3 regions of the Cupriavidus sp. a3 genome follow, and region 3 is predicted to be linked to each of the others. Evidence: predicted binding sites of a transcription regulator. Region 3 holds the regulator's gene; each other region holds the start of a gene.
The links. Region 3 encodes sigma-54, which starts transcription at its own class of promoters, with help from an activator protein. Its sites were predicted from a motif close to TGGCANGNAANCTGCTTT; they were not measured.
Positions count from the first base shown of each region.

Region 1: pqqA (pyrroloquinoline quinone precursor peptide PqqA) is a predicted target of sigma-54. The motif match lies at 1,376-1,393, and genes of this name have one in related genera.
Region 2: ACAD63_RS28505 (PQQ-dependent methanol/ethanol family dehydrogenase) is a predicted target of sigma-54. The motif match lies at 2,000-2,017, and genes of this name have one in related genera.

Region 1 is NZ_CP170644.1:1,476,477-1,479,748, reverse strand. It holds gene pqqC (pyrroloquinoline-quinone synthase PqqC) at 1-230, opposite strand, end outside; gene pqqB (pyrroloquinoline quinone biosynthesis protein PqqB) at 227-1,144, opposite strand; gene pqqA (pyrroloquinoline quinone precursor peptide PqqA) at 1,230-1,304, opposite strand; gene ACAD63_RS28470 (sigma-54-dependent Fis family transcriptional regulator) at 1,527-3,272, opposite strand, start outside.
Region 2 is NZ_CP170644.1:1,482,676-1,485,947, reverse strand. It holds gene ACAD63_RS28515 (ABC transporter substrate-binding protein) at 1-1,055, shown strand, start outside; gene ACAD63_RS28510 (ABC transporter permease) at 1,066-1,875, shown strand; gene ACAD63_RS28505 (PQQ-dependent methanol/ethanol family dehydrogenase) at 2,084-3,272, shown strand, end outside.
Region 3 is NZ_CP170643.1:4,258,913-4,262,184, reverse strand. It holds gene ptsN (PTS IIA-like nitrogen regulatory protein PtsN) at 1-241, opposite strand, end outside; gene hpf (ribosome hibernation-promoting factor, HPF/YfiA family) at 610-960, opposite strand; gene ACAD63_RS20270 (RNA polymerase factor sigma-54) at 1,009-2,487, opposite strand; gene lptB (LPS export ABC transporter ATP-binding protein) at 2,643-3,272, opposite strand, start outside.

The sequences.
Region 1 (3,272 bases), on a different contig from region 3:
CATTGCCGGCGCGTGTCGCGGTCGGGGCAGTTGGACAGGATCGCAGCATCCTTCAGCGGGATATTCGCCTGGTAGTAGAAGCGGTTTGCCACCCACGCGCGGATCTGCGCGGGCGAACACTCCCCCGCGGCCATGCGCCGGTTGAACGGATGGTGGATGTGGTAGCCGCTTTCCTTGGCACGCAGGCGGGCCTCGAACTCCGCGGGGCTCCATGCAATGGAATGTGTCATAGCGCGATCTCCATGCCGTCGCAGGCCAGCTCGATGCCGTGCCGCGCCAGCTCGGCGCGTTCGGGCGAGTCTTCCACCAGCACGGGGTTGGTGTTGTTGATGTGGATAAGGATCTTGCGGGCGGCGGGCAGCCGGTCGAGGATTTCGATCATGCCGCCGGGGCCGGACAGCGGCAGGTGGCCCATGTCGGCGGCGGCCTTGGCGGAGAAGCCGAGCGCCTGCATCTCGTCCTCGCGCCAGAAGGTGCCGTCGACCAGCACGACGTCGGCGTCGCGCAGTTCCGCAAAGACGCGGTCGTCGACGCTGCCGAGGCCGGGCGCATAGAATGCGCGGCGGCCGCTGCGGCAGTCTTCGATGCGCAGGCCGATGTTGTCGCCGGCGCGCGGGGCGTTGCGGCTGGGGGAATAGGGCGGGGCCTTGCTTTGCAGCGGCACGGCAGTGAGCCGCATGCCCGCCAGCGGCGGCACGGTGAACGGCGTGCCGTCGCAAGGCAGCGCGTGCGTCTGCACGCCGCAGTAGTGCGACAGCATGCGGGTCAGCGGAAAGGCCGCGCCAAGGTCGTCGAGGACCGCCGCGGTCGCATAGAGCGGCAAGGCGTGGCAGTGCTCGCGCAGCATCAGCAGGCCGGTGACGTGGTCGATCTGCGCGTCCATCAGCAGCACCGCCGCGATGGCGCTGTCGCGCGGCGCGCGCGCCGGCTGCAGCGCCGGCGTCTGGCGTAGCTGCTGCAGGATGTCGGGCGAGGCGTTGACCAGGATCGCGTCCGGCCCGTCGCCGGACAGCGCGATCGACGACTGCGTGCGCGGCGTGGCGCGCACGGTGCCGCGGCGCACGCCGTCGCAGTTGTGGCAGTTGCAGTTCCACTGCGGGAAGCCGCCGCCGGCGGCCGACCCCAGTACCCGGATGATTGTCATGGCGCGAGCGCTTGGTCGTGGGCATGGCGTCACGGAGCAGGCGCGCGGCCCGGCAACGCGGGCGTTGCGCCTGTCCGGGGCGCGATCAGCGGTTGGCGATATACATCGTGATCTCGAAGCCCAGCCGCAGCTCGGTGTAGGCGGGGGTGGTCCAGGTCATGTCTCTCTCCTTGGATGGCGTGGTTAGTGAATATCGTTGTGGCGCGGCAGGCTGGCTGCCGCATCCTTCTCGAGGCAACATCCATGCCCGGGATTTCCTCGCATCATGCCGCCGGGTGAAGGCCTGGCCGATGCCCGTGCGCGCCTGCTCCCTGTGTCACGACTGTTTCAAAATGGGACACCTGTCCAGGAACGGGACACCACTGCATCGTGGCGGGCGCGCTCAACCGGGCTGGTGCGGCAGCCCGCGCGCCTCTTCCATCTTGCGGTAGACGGTATTGCGCGAAATGCCCAGCGCCTTGGCCGCCGCCGAGATATTGCCGTGGTGGGCCCTGACGGTGGCGACGATGGCCTGGACCTCGACCTCGGCCAGCCGCGTCGGCTGCGCGGCCGGCGGCGCGCTCGCCAGGGCATGGGCAGCCGGCGTGGCCGCGCGCGCCTGCCGTTCGCGCAGGTCGTCCAGGAAATCGTCGGGCAGGTGGTCTTCAGTGATCTCGGCTTCGCCTTCCGCCATCAGCCGGGCGATGCGCAGCAGGTTGCCGAGCTGGCGGATATTGCCCGGCCAGTGGTAGGCGCGGAACATCTCCATCACCGAGTCCCTGATGCGGGGCGGCACGCCGGCGGTTCGCTCCTGGCGCAGCAGCTTGCCCGCCACCACGTCCAGGTCGCTGCGCTCGCGCAGCGCGGGCAGCCGCACCACCATGCCGTTGAGGCGGTAGTACAGGTCCTCGCGGAACTGCCCGCCGGCGACCATCTCGCGCAGGTTGCGGTTGGTGGCGCACACCAGCGAAACATCGATATGGATCACCTTGCTGCTGCCTAGCGGCTGCACCGCGCGCTCCTGCAGCGCCCGCAGCAGCCGTCCCTGCAGGTGCAGCGGCATGTCGCCGATCTCGTCCAGGAACAGCGTGCCGCCGTTGGCCAGCAGCATCTTGCCGATGCCGCCCTTTTTGCGGGCGCCGGTGAAGGCGCCTTCCTCGTAGCCGAACAGCTCCGACTCGATCAGGTTCTCGGGGATCGACGCGCAGTTCACCGCGATGAACGGTCCGGCGCGGCGCGGGCTGTCGGCGTGGATGGCGCGCGCCATCAGTTCCTTGCCGGTGCCGGTCTCGCCCAGCACCATCACCGGGATGTCCTTGCCGATCACCTTGCGGAGCTTGCCGATCACGGCCCGGATCTGCGTGTCGCCGGTGTCCAGGTCATCCAGCCCTTCCGGCCCCGCGGGCCCGGACGGGTCGGCGCGCAGGCGCTGTGGCGCCATGACGGCGTCGTGCGCATCGGGGCGCGCCTCGTCCACGCCGGGCACCGCGGCCCGGCCGGTCTTCCATTCCACGCGCGCGCTGACCTTGACGCCGCTGGGCAACTGCAGCTGCACCATGCCCGCCTGTGCGGCGCGCACCACATCGAACAGCTGCGACATCGACAGGCCGAACAGCGACGAGAAGGTATGCGCCTGCAGCGCGCCGTTGGACAGGCCCAGCTGGAACTGCCCGCTGCGGTTGGCCGACAGGAAGCGCCCGCCCGGCGTGAACGACACGATGCCCTCCACCAGCGTGCCCAGGAACTCCGCGCGCGAATGGAAGCGGATGCACACCATGTCGCGGAAAGCATTGCCGAACAACTGGTTCTCGATCATCTGCGCCGACATCCGCACCAGCGCCATGGTGTGCTTGTGGAAACCGCGCTGGTCGCCGGTCACATCGAGCGCGCCGACGGTCTTGCCGTAGGGATCGAGGATGGTCATGCAGGAGCAGGTCAGGAACTGGTTGGCCTCCAGGAAGTGGTCGGCGCCATGGACCAGCGTGGCCCGGTTCTCGGCCAGCGCGGTGCCGATCGCGTTGGTGCCGCGGGACGCTTCCGACCAGTCCGCGCCGGCGCGCAGCGCCACCTTGTCGGCGCGGGCCAGGAAGTCGTCGTCGCCCAGCGAGTGCAGGATCAGGCCATCGGCGTCGGTCAGGATCACCATGCT
Region 2 (3,272 bases), on a different contig from region 3:
TCGCGCAGCGCTATCCGGGCCAGCCGCAAGGCCGGGCACTCGACGGCGCACAGGTGGCGGCGTCGGAGGCGCGTTTCGCCTTGGAGGCGATGGGCCAGTCGCTCAGGCTCGATGCGCAGGAAGCGCGCAGCGAAGCCGAAGTCGGGACTATGGTCGCGGCACTGGCGCGGCAGGGCACGCGCTTTATCCTGCTCGACCTGCCGGCCGCGTCGGTGCGGCAGGCGGCGGCCGCCGTCAGGCCGGGCGAAGCCCTGCTGTTCAACGTCTCGGCCCATGACGACGACCTGCGCGGCGCCGCCTGTTCGCCCGTGCTGCTGCACACGCTGCCCAGCCTGCGCATGCGCGCCGACGCTCTGATGCAGTACCTGGCGCAGCGCAAGTGGCGCCGCGCGCTGCTGCTGAGCGGCCCGTCGGCGGGCGACGCGGCGCAGCGCGACGCGCTGGTCCAGTCCGCGCGCCGCTTCGGCATCGCGTGGTCGGCGCAACGGACGTTCAGGCTGTCCAACGATCCGCGCGAACGCGACCAGGCCAACCTGAACCTGCTGACCAGCGGCACCGACTACGACGTGGTGGTGGTCGCCGATGCCGACGGCGAGTTTGCCCGCGGCGTGCCCTATGCCACGCAGCTGCCGCGCCCCGTGGCGGGTGCCAGCGGCCTCGGCGCCCAGGCCTGGCACTGGGCCTGGGAGCGCAATGGCGGGCCGCAGCTCAACCGGCGCTTCACGCGCGCGGCGGGGCGCCCGATGACGGGCTACGACTGGGCCGCATGGGTGGCCATCAAGGCGATCGCGGAAAGCGTGGCAAGGCAGCCGAAGGCCGGCTTTGCCGCGCAGGCACAGGCGCTGGTCACCGGCAAGGTGGTGGTGGACGGCTTCAAGGGCCCGCCGCTGTCGTTCCGGCACTGGGACCGCCAGTTGCGCCAGCCGGTCATGCTGGCGCACCCCGACGGCGTCGTTGCCGTGGCACCGGTGGAAGGCGTGCTGCACCCGAAGAACAACCTCGACACCCTGGGCGCGGACGAGGCCGACACCCCGTGCCGCGCCCCGTCCTCGTAAGGCGCAACCCATGGCCACCGTGCTGATCCATCGCTGGCGCGCGCTGCGCGCCGTCTGCGGGCGCGAGCTGCGCAAGTACCTGCGCCAGCCCGGGCGCCTGCTGTCGTCGCTGGTGCGGCCGCTGCTGTGGCTGCTGGTGTTCGCGGCCGGCTTCCAGAATGCGCTCGGCGTCGCGATCGCGCCGCCGTATGAGACCTACATCGAATACAAGGTCTACGTGGCGCCCGGGCTGCTCGGCATGATCGCGCTGTTCAACGGCATGCAGTCGTCGCTGGCGATGGTGTACGACCGCGAGATGGGCGTGATGCGCCTGCTGCTGACCGCACCGTTGCCGCGCGGCTGGCTGCTCGGCTGCAAGCTGGTGGCGGGCACGGTGCTGTCGCTGCTGCAGATGGCCGGGTTCCTGCTGGTGGCGATGATGTTCGGCATCCGCTTCGAGCCGCTGCACCTGCTGCTTGCAAGCGGCGCCATGGCGCTGGCTGCGCTGATGCTGGGCGCGCTGGGACTGCTGCTGTCGGTCCATGTGCGCCAGCTCGAGAACTTTGCCGGCACCATGAATTTCGTGATCTTTCCGATGTTCTTTGTCAGCTCGGCGCTGTATCCGCTGTGGAAGCTGCAGGAATCGGGGGCGGAGATCGTCTATCAGCTCGCGCGCTTCAACCCCTTCACGCATGCGGTCGAGGCCATCCGCTTCGCGCTGTACGGGCAGGTGGCTCCGGTAAGCCTGGCGGTGGTGGCAGGCTGCGCGGCAGTGTTCTTTGCACTGGCGCTGCACGGCTACGACCCGCAGCGTGGCATGGCCCGCCGGGGGCAGGCTTGAACCGTGCCGCGCCCGGCATGGATGGCTGTTCAGATCTGGAGCAGGTGCAACGCAGTGTTGCGTGGTGACACGGCCGCCGGCACGCAATGCGGCCGCATCCGGCGTGCTCGCGCGGCAATCCGATTGGCATGGGAATTGCCGTGTTCGTGTCTGGTGTGTGGTGCATTGGCGCACCGGTGGGAAACCAAAACAAAGAGAGGAGAAGGCAATGAGGACGTTACGAGCAGTGATGGTTGCCACGGCAGTCGCGGCCGCTACGGCCAGCGTGGCCGCGCAGGCGGCAGTGACCGACGCCATGATCGAGAACGACGCAAAGACCCCCGGCGACGTGCTGTCGTGGGGCATGGGCCCGCAAGGGCAGCGCTACTCCACGCTGGCGCGCATCAATACGAAGAACGTCGGCAACCTCGTGCCGGCGTGGTCGTTCTCGTTTGGCGGCGAGAAGCAGCGCGGCCAGGAAGCGCAGCCGCTGATCCACGACGGCAAGATGTTCGTGACGGCATCGTATTCGCGCATCTACGCGCTCGACCTGAAGACCGGCGCCAAGCTGTGGAAGTACGAGCACCGCCTGCCCGAAGGCATCATGCCGTGCTGCGACGTGGTGAACCGCGGCGCGGCACTCTATGACAACCTGGTCATCTTCGGTACGCTGGATGCGCAGCTGGTGGCGCTGGACCAGAAGACCGGCAAGGTGGTGTGGAAGGAAAAGCTGGAGGACTACGCGGCCGGCTACTCGTACACGGCCGCGCCGCTGATCGTCAAGGGCATGGTGCTGACCGGCATCTCGGGCGGCGAATTCGGCGTGGTCGGCCGCGTCGATGCGCGCGATGCCAAAACCGGCCAACTGGTGTGGTCGCGCCCGGTCGTGGAAGGCCACATGGGCTACAAGTACGACAAGGACGGCAACAAGACCGAGATCGGCGTGACCGGTGCCGAGAACGCCAGCTGGCCTGGCGAGACCTGGAAGACCGGCGGCGCTGCCACCTGGCTGGGCGGCACCTATGATCCGGCCACCGGGCTGGTGTACTTCGGCACGGGCAACCCGGGGCCGTGGAACAGCCATATCCGCAAGGGCGACAATCTCTACTCCGCGTCGACGGTGGCGATCGATCCGGCCACCGGCAAGATCGTCTGGCACTACCAGAACACGCCGAACGACGGCTGGGACTTCGACGGCGTCAATGAGTTCGTGACCTTCGACCTCGATGGCAAGCGCATGGGCGGCAAGGCCGACCGCAATGGCTTCTTCTATGTCAACGACGCGCGCAGCGGCAAGCTGGTCAACGCCTTTCCCTTCGTCAGGAAGATCACCTGGGCCAGCGGCATCGACCTGAAGACCGGCCGGCCCGACTTTATCAGCGAAGGCCGTCCCGGCGACCCGGCCGCCGTCGCCGACG
Region 3 (3,272 bases):
TGAAGGCGGCCAGCGGCTGCTTGAGCCCCTTGATGCGGCCGTGAGGGATCGCCACGCCGGCGCCAAGTCCGGTGGAGCCCAGTGACTCGCGCGCAAACAGGTTGTCCGTCACGGTGGCGCGCGCCACGCCATGGTTGTTCTCGAAGAGGAGCCCGGCCTGCTCGAACACACGCTTCTTGCTGGTGACGCTGACGTCGAGGGTGATGTTGCCGGGTGGCAGCAATTTGGCCAAACGATTCATGGGCGATGCGCAGGAGTTCAGTTAGCGGGCGGTTCCGCCGTTCCGCCGGGCAGTGTGTGGCTCAGGGGCTGCCGGTCGCCGGCAACGCCGAGGCGTCCGGCCATTATAGAGCAGCAGCCTCCCTGTGATTGTGCAGCGCAGCGCCGCCCGGTTGGCGTCCGCACCTTAACCGGGCGCGGGCAGGATGCGGCCCTGCATGTATGGCGCAGCATACACCCTGCCGCGGCCGTTGCGAACACTCCGTCTCAAACGGGTGACAGGCCCTTTGCGCAGGCGCCACAGCGCCGCAGGCGCAAAAAAGCCGCGCTACGCGCGGCTTGCCTGTTCAGTTTTGATTCAGCGGCCCTCTGCGGGGCCACCGGGCACGCTCATTGCTGCATCTGCGCTGCGGCCATCTGGTACTTGACCGCTTCGCGGTCGTGGCCTTGCACGCGGTCCTTGTAGCGCAGTACCTGACGGTCCAGCTTGTCGACTAGTGCGTCGATCGCTGCATACAGGTCTTCATGATGCGCTTCAACGAAGATGTCCTTGCCCCTGAGATGTAGATTGATTTCCGCATATTGCCGCCTGTCCTTTTCCTTGTGATTGTCGACAGAGAGCAGCACGCTAACGCCAATGACCTGATCGAAATGCCTGACGATTCGCTCCAGCTTCGTTTCCACGTACTCACGCAACGGCGGCGTGATGTCAAGGTGGTGTCCACTGATCTTGAAGTTCATAGCGCTTCTCCTTCTGAAAGAGCCTCACCAGGCAGGCGGTGGGCTCGGCTACAAAGACTTGCGGAGATTCACTGCGGGGATCTTCAGGGCTTCGCGATATTTGGCTACGGTGCGTCGTGCGACAACGAAGCCTTGCTCACCCAGCAGTTCGGCGATGCGACTGTCGGAAAGGGGATTCCTCGGGTCTTCGGCTCCTATCAGTTGCTTGATCAAGGCGCGGATGGCCGTTGATGAAGCCGCGCCACCGGTCTCGGTGGACACGTGGCTGCCGAAGAAGTACTTCAGTTCGAAAGTACCCATCGGCGTTGCCATGTATTTATTGGTCGTCACCCGGGAGATGGTTGACTCGTGTAATCCCAGTGTATCGGCAATCTCCCGCAAAACCAAGGGGCGCATGGCGATTTCGCCGTGCGTGAAAAAGTTCTTTTGACGCTCGACAATGGCCTGCGAGACACGCAGGATCGTGTCGAACCTTTGCTGGATATTCTTGATCAGCCAGCGCGCTTCCTGCAGTTTCTGCTGCAGGCCTGCGGTACCCGACTCGCCCTTGGCGCCGCGCAGGATCTGCGCGTACATGTCATTGATGCGCAGCCGCGGCATCACATCCGGATTGAGCTGCGCGATCCAGCCGCTGCCGCTCTTGCGCACGAACACATCGGGCACGACGAAGTCGGCTTCGGGGCGGCTGTATGCGTGGCCCGGGTAGGGTGCCAGCGAGCGGATCAGTTCATGCGCGGCCTTGAGTGCAGGCTCGTCTACCTGCAGCGCTTTTTTCAGGCGCGTGTAGTCGCGCACGGCCAGCAGCTCGAGGTGGTTATGCACGATGTTCAGCGCCAGCTCGCGCTGCGGATGCTGCAGCCGGCGCAATTGCAGGCCCAGGCACTCGGCCGCGTTGCGCGCGCCGACGCCCGGCGGGTCGAAGCTCTGCAGCAGCGTCAGCATCGCTTGTACTTCCTCGATCTCGAATTCGAGTTCTTCGGGCAGTTCGGCGCAGATCTCTTCGAGCGTCGCGCTCAGGTAGCCGTCGTCGTCGAGCGATTCGATCAGGAAGATGGCCAGGCCCTTGTCGCGCACCGAGATCTTCAGCGGCGTGAGCTGTTCCATCAGGTATTCGCGCAGCGTGGGCTCGGCCTCACGCAGCTGCATCGGCGTCTTCTCGTCTTCGTCGCCTTGCGGGCGGCGCGCGAAATCGTCGAGGCTCCAGTCGCCGCCATAGTCGTCGCCGCTGTTGCTGTCGCCGTAGCTGTCGTCATCGCCCGCGCCCTCGGCGCGCGCCTCGCCGTTGCCTTGCGGTTCGGCCGGTGCCGGCGCGGGCGCGCTCTGCAGGTTGACCGAGCCATCGGCGGCCACGCGCAGCGGGCTTTCGATCCAGTCGTTCTCGCGTTCGAGCAGGGGGTTTTCCGTGAGCGCCTGTTCGACTTCCTGCTGCAATTCCAGCGTCGAAAGCTGCAACAGCCTGATCGACTGCTGCAGTTGCGGCGTCAGTGCCAGGTGCTGGGAGAGGCGGAGCTGTAGCGACGGTTTCATGCGACCTATTTTATGCGCATCTTTCCGTTGTTGGAACGGAAATTGCTATCGATGTCGCGGCTTGATCGACGCCGGCAGTGGGCTGTCCCACATGCAGATGATGGGGGTGAAACCAGGCAGAATCAATGGCCTGCCGCCGCGGGCAGGCCAGTACATCACATGCGGAAGTTTTCGCCCAGGTAGACGCGCCGCACCGATTCGTTGGCGATGATCTCTTCGGGCCGCCCGGCGGCAAGCACGGTGCCTTCGCTGATGATGTACGCGTGGTCGCAGATGCCAAGCGTCTCGCGCACGTTGTGGTCGGTGATCAGCACGCCGATGTTGCGCGCCTTCAGGAAGCTGACGATGCGCTGGATCTCGCCCACTGCGATCGGGTCCACGCCGGCGAACGGTTCATCCAGCAGGATGAAGCGCGGCGACGATGCCAGCGCGCGCGCGATTTCCACGCGGCGGCGTTCGCCGCCCGACAGCGACAGCGCCGGGTTGTTGCGCAGGTGCGCGATCTGCAGGTCGTCGAGCAGCGCGTCGAGCCTGCGGTCGATCTCGGCCCTGGCCAGCGGCTTGCCGTTTTCCACCTGCAGCTCGAGCACGGCGCGGATGTTTTCCTCGACGTTGAGCTTGCGGAAGACCGATGCTTCCTGCGGCAGGTAAGACAGGCCCATGCGCGCGCGTTCGTGGATCGGCAGGCCGCTGATGTGGTCGCCGTCGAGCACGATATCGCCCTCGTCCAGGTTCACCAGCCCCACGATCATGTAGAACGAGGTGGTCTTGCCCGCGCCGTTGGG